Regions from separate parts of the Streptomyces sp. NPDC051909 genome, predicted to be linked through region 1. Evidence: riboswitches for the same ligand, from Rfam matches in the RefSeq annotation. Region 1 holds a riboswitch; the other holds the start of a gene.

Region 1 (3,571 bases):
CTACAAGGACTTCATCAAGCGCGACGCGACCCCCGCGCAGGAGACCAAGGTCTCCAAGCTGGTCTCGCTCCTGGTGAAGGTCGGCGCGCTGATCTTCGTCCTCACCATGGACAAGACCGTCGCGATCAACTTCCAGCTGCTCGGCGGCATCTGGATCCTGCAGACCTTCCCGGCCCTGGTCGGCGGTCTGTTCACCCGCTGGATGCACCGCTGGGCACTGCTCGCCGGCTGGGCGGTCGGCATGATCTACGGCACGTTCGCCGCGTACGGCGTCGCGAGCCCGACCCAGAAGCACTTCGGCGGCTCCGCCGCGGAGATCCCGGGCATCGGCGAGATGGGCTACATCGCCCTCACCGCCTTCGTCCTCAACGTGCTCGTCACCGTGGTCCTCACCTTCGTCCTCAAGGCCGTCAAGGCCCCCGAGGGCGTCGACGAGACCTCCCCGGCGGACTACACCGCCGACGCGGGTGACGCGGGCGTCGCCACCGACCTGCCGAAGGTCGGCGCCGCCGGTCACTGACACCGCGCATGAGCCCGCGCCCGTCCCCGAAATCCCGGGGGCGGGCGCGGGTGCGTCAAGGGCACACTGACGTGCATGGACTTCACGATCAGACCTGTACGGCCCGAGGAGTACGAGACCCTCGGCGAGATCACCGGCCGGGCCTACCTCGACGACGGGTTCCTCCTCCATGGCGCGGACGACTGGTACTACGGGCATCTGCGGAACGTGGCCGGACGGGTCGAGGTGGCCGAGGTGCTCGCCGCCGTGGACGCGGACGGCGCCGTCCTCGGCGGCGTGACCTTCGTCCCGGCCCCCGGCGTGATGGGCGACCGCGCCCGCCCCGGCGAGACCGAGATCCGGATGCTGGCCGTCGACCGGGCGGCCCGCGGCCGAGGCGTCGGCGAGGCCCTCGTCCGGGCCTGTGTCGAGCGCGCGCGGGCCGTGGAGGGCTGCGAGAGGATCGTGCTGTCCACCCAGCCCGAGATGCGCACCGCGCACCGCATATACGAGCGCCTGGGCTTCCGCCGCGCTCCGGAACGGGACTGGGCCCCCATTCCCGAGCAGCCCGATTTCCTGCTGCTCTGCTACGCCCTGGAGTTGTAGGAATCCAGACGGCTCGTCAGACGACACACAACATGTGGGGGGTGCCGCGATCGGCGCCCCCCACATGTATGCTCGTCCTCGCTGTCGCCGCAGGGGAATCCGGTGGAAATCCGGAACTGTCCCGCAACGGTGCACTTCGCGCTTTTCGCGCGGAGAGAGTCCGAAGACCTGCCGATGGTGCGCCCGGTCCGTCCGTTCCGGGTGCCACAGACGTCCGGGCCTCGCGGAGTGGGCCGGTGGACGCGGTGCCGCCGTGTGCGTACGTACGCCACGGAGGCCCGTCGTTTCCCGCCTCCCCCGCCCTGGCCCCGAGCCGAGCGAGGGAGAGCCCCCACGTGACCATCGCGCCCGCCGATCCGGCTTCGGCCCAGGCTTCCGCCGTCGACAGCGACGGCCCCGGGACCGCGCTGCTGCGGACCCTGACCGAGCTGACCGCCGACCTCCCGGACACCGACCCCGGCCGGGTCGCCGCCGCCGCGCTGCGCGGCCGGCACCCCGGCTCGGACGCGGCGGAACTGCGCGAGCTGGCCACCGAGGCCGCCGCCGGCCTGATCGCCGAGGACCCGGCGTACTCCCGGCTCGCCGCCCGGCTCCTGACCATCACGATCACCGAGGAGGCGGCCGGTCAGGGCGCCGTGTCCTTCTCCGGCTCCGTCGCCGTCGGCCACCGCGAGGGCCTGATCGCCGACCGCACCGCCGACTTCGTCGCGCTGCACGCGGAGCGCCTCGACGCGGCGATCGACCCGGCCGCCGACGACCGCTTCGGCTACTTCGGTCTGCGCACGCTGTACTCGCGCTATCTGCTCCGGCACCCGATCACCCGCAAGGTGATCGAGACCCCGCAGCACTTCATGCTGCGCGTCGCCTCCGGCCTCGCCGAGAACGACTCGGCCCGCGCGCTCGACGAGGTCACGGCGCTGTACGGGCTGATGAGCCGGCTCGACTACCTGCCGTCCTCCCCCACCCTCTTCAACTCCGGCACCCGCCACCCGCAGATGTCGTCCTGCTACCTGCTCGACTCCCCGCTGGACGAGCTGGACTCCATCTACGACCGCTACCACCAGGTCGCGCGCCTGTCCAAGCACGCCGGCGGCATCGGCCTCGCCTACTCCCGCATCCGCGCCCGCGGTTCGCTGATCCGCGGCACCAACGGGCACTCCAACGGCATCGTCCCGTTCCTGAAGACCCTCGACGCCTCCGTCGCCGCCGTGAACCAGGGCGGCCGCCGCAAGGGCGCCGCCGCCGTCTATCTGGAGACCTGGCACGCGGACATCGAGGAGTTCCTGGAGCTCCGCGACAACACCGGCGAGGACGCCCGCCGCACCCACAACCTCAACCTGGCACACTGGATCCCGGACGAGTTCATGCGCCGGGTCGACGCGGACGGCGAGTGGTCGCTGTTCTCCCCGGCCGACGTGCCCGAGCTCGTCGACCTGTACGGCGAGGAGTTCGACGCCGCCTACCGCAGGGCCGAGGCGGCGGGCCTGGCCCGCAAGACCATGCCGGCCCGGGACCTGTACGGCCGGATGATGCGCACCCTCGCGCAGACCGGCAACGGCTGGATGACCTTCAAGGACGCCTCCAACCGCACCGCCAACCAGACCGCCGAGCCCGGCACGGTCGTGCACTCCTCGAACCTGTGCACCGAGATCATCGAGGTCACCGACGACGGCGAGACCGCCGTGTGCAACCTCGGCTCGGTCAACCTCGGCGCCTTCGTGCTCCAGGAGACGGGCGACCTCGACTGGGACCGGCTCGACGAGACCGTCCGCACGGCCGTCACCTTCCTCGACCGGGTCGTCGACATCAACTTCTACCCGACCGAGCAGGCCGGCCGCTCCAACGCCAAGTGGCGCCCGGTCGGCCTGGGCGCGATGGGCCTCCAGGACGTCTTCTTCAAGCTGAAGCTCCCCTTCGACTCGGCCGGAGCCCGCGCCCTGTCGACCCGCATCGCCGAGCGGATCATGCTCGCCGCGTACGAGGCCTCCGCCGACCTGGCCGAGCGCAACGGCCCGCTGCCCGCCTGGGAGAAGACCCGCACGGCCCGAGGCGTGCTGCACCCCGACCACTACGACGTCGAGCTCAACTGGCCGGAGCGCTGGGCCGCGCTGCGCGCGCGGATCGCGTCGACCGGCCTGCGCAACTCCCTCCTCCTCGCCATCGCCCCGACCGCGACGATCGCCTCGATCGCCGGCGTCTACGAGTGCATCGAGCCGCAGGTCTCCAACCTGTTCAAGCGCGAGACGCTGTCCGGCGAGTTCCTCCAGGTCAACTCGTACCTGGTCGCGGAGCTCAAGGAGCTCGGCGTGTGGGACGCGCAGACCCGCGAGGCGCTGCGCGAGGCCAACGGCTCGGTGGCCGGCTTCGGCTGGGTGCCGGCCGAGGTGCGCGAGCTGTACCGCACGGCCTGGGAGATCCCGCAGCGCGGCCTGATCGACATGGCCGCCGCCCGCACCCCCTTCCTCG
Region 2 (3,571 bases), on a different contig from region 1:
GGAGCCGGAGGAGCTGGAGGGGGTCCTCGCGCACGAGATGTCGCACGTGGCGCACCGCGACGTCGCGGTCATGACGATCGCCTCCTTCCTCGGTGTCCTCGCCGGGGTGATGACCCGCGTCGCGCTCTACAGCGGCCTCGGGCGCAGCCGGGACAGCGCGATGGGCGTCGCCGTGCTCCTCGTGCCGGTCGTCAGCGCGGCCGTGTACATCGTGAGCTTCCTCCTCACCCGGGTGCTCTCCCGCTACCGCGAGCTGGCCGCGGACCGGGCCGCCGCACTGCTCACCGGCCGCCCGTCGGCGCTGGCGTCCGCGCTCACCAAGGTGAGCGGCGAGATGGCCCGGATCCCGACGAAGGACCTGCGCAAGGCGGAGCCGTACAACGCCTTCTGGTTCGCGCCGGCGTTCTCCTCGAAGGAGAGCCTGAGCCGGCTGCTCTCCAGCCACCCCACCCTGGAGCAGCGGCTCGAACAGCTGGCGCGGATCTCGGCGCAGCTCGGCGAGGCGTGAGGCGGGAGGCGGCACGGCGGTGGGACTCCTCGACAGCATCCTCGGGCGCAGCCGGCCGGTACGGCCGGATCTCGACCGGCTCTTCGGGCTTCCGGCCGCGGCCCTCACCCTCCAGGCGGGCACCGGCTTCGTGCCGACGGGCGCGGGGTCGGTGTGTTTCGCGGCGGTGGAGGGCGGGGCCTTCGCGCGGTTGAAGGAGGAGGTACGGGAGCTGCTCGACGCGGCGGGGGCGGCGGGGCCGCCCGGCGCGACGGGCGGCACGGCGCCCGTGACGTACACCCCGGACGCGTACGGCTACACCTGGCTCACCGTCCGCCGCCCCGCCGAGGACCTGATCACGCTGGTCAACGACCTGCACGCGGTCAATTCGCTGCTTGAGGAGGCGGGCTTCGGGCCGAATCTGCTCTGCTCCCTGACCGCGTTCCGCGCGCCCGGGGCCGGCGAACACCGGGCGCGCGACCTGGCGCTCGTCTACCTCTACAAGCGCGGCACCTTCTATCCCTTCGCACCGCGTCCGGATCGTGCCGAGACCCGCGACAACGCGCTGGAGTTGCAGGTCAGGGCGCTGCTCGCGGGCGACCTGGCACTGGAGCCGGACATGGAGCGGTGGTTCCCGGTGTGGGGCGCTCCGGGGCTCGGCGGGGCGGGGCCGGACGGGGCGGACCGGCCGCCCGGACCATGATCGCCCTGTGGTAGTTTGCCCGGGCCAGTCGTACCTCCGCACGGACTCCGCGTGAGCGGCCGTCCTGTGCACGGGTCAGGGAATCCGGTGGGAATCCGGAGCTGACGCGCAGCGGTGAGGGTGACGGGCGGGGCATCGGCCACTGGGGCAGCCGCGTCACGTGCGGTCACGCATGACGTGCGACGTACGGCGTACGACCCGGGAAGGCGTTCCGTCCGAGTGACCCCGAGTCCGAAGACCTGCTGGCGGCCCCGGCACGGTACCGACGTCGTCCGGGGATGACCTACGACAGGCTCCGCGTATGAGCCGTGGACGCAGAGGATTCCCGCGTGCCCCTCGCACTCCCCGCCCGTGCCCTTCGTTCCGCCGTGCTGCTCGTGACCGGGGCCGTGCTGGCCGCCGGCTGCGGCACCGGCGACCCGGCCGCCCCCGGACCGTCCGGGTCCGCCGGATCGTCCGGCTCTTCCGCCAAGGGGGATGCCAAGGCCGGCTATCCGGTCACCCTGGAGAACTGCGGGCAGCGGGTCACCTTCACCGCGCCGCCGCGCCGGGCCGTGGCGCTCGACCAGGGTTCGGCCGAGATCCTGCTGTCGCTCGGCCTCGCCGACCGGATGGTGGGCACGGCGACCTGGACGGACCCGGTCCTGAAGGGCCTGGAGAAGGCGAACGCCTCCGTACCCCGGCTCGCCGACCGCTACCCCTCCTTCGAGAACGTGCTCGACACCGAGCCGGACTTCGTCAGCGCCTCCTTCCTCTACACCCTCGGCAAGGGCGGCGTGGCGCCGCGCGAGCGCTTCGCCCAGCTGGGCGTCCCCACGTATCTCTCCCCCACCGACTGCGTCGACAAGGACAACAGCGGGGACGGCGACGGCGTCCGGACCCGGCCGCTGACGATGGAGACGGTGTACCGGGAGATCCGTGACCTGGCGCGGGTGTTCGGCGTGCCGGAGCGCGGCGAGAAGCTGATCGGCGAGCTGAAGGCACGCGTGGTGAAGGCCCGCGCCGGCGCGGACTTCGGCGGCGCGTCCGTCCTCTACTGGTTCTCGGACTCGCAGGGTCCGTACATGGCCGGGTGCTGCGGCGCGCCCGGGATCGTCAGCACCACCCTCGGGGTGCGGAACGTCTTCGACGACACCAAGGAGGAGTGGCCGCAGATCAATTGGGAGACGGTCGCCGACCGCGATCCCGATGTGCTGGTGATCGCCGATCTGACGCGGAAGGCGCAGTCGGCGGAGAGTGCCGCGAAGAAGATCGAGTTCCTGGAGTCGCATCCGGTCACGAAGAACATGACGGCGGTGAAGGGGAAGCGGTACGTGATCCTCAGCGGCCAGGCGATGAACCCGACCGTGCGGACGGTCGAGGGCGTCGAGAAGGTCGCGGCGGCGTTGCGGGCGTACGGGCTCGCCAAGTGAGCCGCGTCGCCGTCCTCTCGGGAACGGGCGGGCTGGCGCTGCTGTGCGTGTCGGTGGCCGCCGCGATCACGATCGGCCCGGCGGACATCTCCGTGGCCGATGTGTGGTCGGTGCTCGTCACACATCTGGGCACGGGGGACACGGCGGTTCTGAGCCCGATCCGGGACGGCATCGTCTGGAACCTGCGCCTGCCCCGTACGCTGCTCGCCGCCGTGTGCGGTGCGGGACTTGCCGTCTGCGGCGCGGTGATGCAGTCGCTGCTGCGCAATCCGCTCGCCGATCCCTTCGTGCTCGGGGTGTCCTCGGGCGCGTCGACGGGCGCGGTCGCGGTCGTCGTCCTCGGGGTGGGCGGGGGCGCCGTGTCGGTGACCGGCGGTGCGTTCGTGGGCGCGGTGCTCTCCTTCGCGCTGGTGCTGTTCCTCAGCCATGTCCTCGGCGGGTCGACGGACCGGGTGGTGCTCGCCGGGGTGGCCGCGATGCAGCTCTTCTCCGCGCTGACGTCGTTCGTCGTGATGACGGCGGCGGACGCGGAGACGACACGGGGCGTGCTGTTCTGGCTGCTGGGCTCGCTGACGGGGGCGGGGTGGACGGATGTCGTGGTCTGCGCGGCCGTGCTCGCCGCGGCGCTGCTGATCTGCGGCGGGTACGCGCGAACCCTGGACGCCTTCGCGTTCGGCGAGGACGCGGCGGCCTCGCTCGGCGTCTCGGTGGCCCGGACCCGGGTGGTGCTGCTGTGCGTGACGGCGCTCCTGACGGCCGCGCTGGTCTCGTCGGCCGGGGCGATCGGCTTCGTCGGCCTGGTCCTGCCGCACGCCGTACGCATGCTCGCCGGGCCCGGGCATGCGCGCCTGCTGCCGCTGACGGCGCTCGCGGGGGCGGTCTTCCTGGTGTGGGCGGACACCCTGGCCCGTACCGTGCTCGATCCGCAGGAGGTGCCGGTGGGCGTGGTGACCTCGCTGGTGGGTGTGC

The links. Region 1 has a riboswitch for cobalamin ahead of AB0M18_RS04980 (ribonucleoside-diphosphate reductase subunit alpha). Riboswitches for the same ligand answer to the same signal wherever they lie in the genome.
Region 2: it holds a riboswitch for cobalamin, as region 1 does, so the genes downstream of both, AB0M18_RS08370 (ABC transporter substrate-binding protein) here and AB0M18_RS04980 (ribonucleoside-diphosphate reductase subunit alpha) in region 1, are expected to answer to the same signal.

Annotation. Positions count from the first base shown of each region.
Region 1 is NZ_JBFAYA010000002.1:444,258-447,828, forward strand. It holds gene mctP (monocarboxylate uptake permease MctP) at 1-520, shown strand, start outside; gene AB0M18_RS04975 (GNAT family N-acetyltransferase) at 596-1,105, shown strand; cobalamin riboswitch at 1,140-1,296, shown strand; gene AB0M18_RS04980 (ribonucleoside-diphosphate reductase subunit alpha) at 1,441-3,571, shown strand, end outside.
Region 2 is NZ_JBFAYA010000004.1:183,818-187,388, reverse strand. It holds gene htpX (zinc metalloprotease HtpX) at 1-508, shown strand, start outside; gene AB0M18_RS08375 (hypothetical protein) at 528-1,190, shown strand; cobalamin riboswitch at 1,268-1,431, shown strand; gene AB0M18_RS08370 (ABC transporter substrate-binding protein) at 1,520-2,602, shown strand; gene AB0M18_RS08365 (iron chelate uptake ABC transporter family permease subunit) at 2,599-3,571, shown strand, end outside.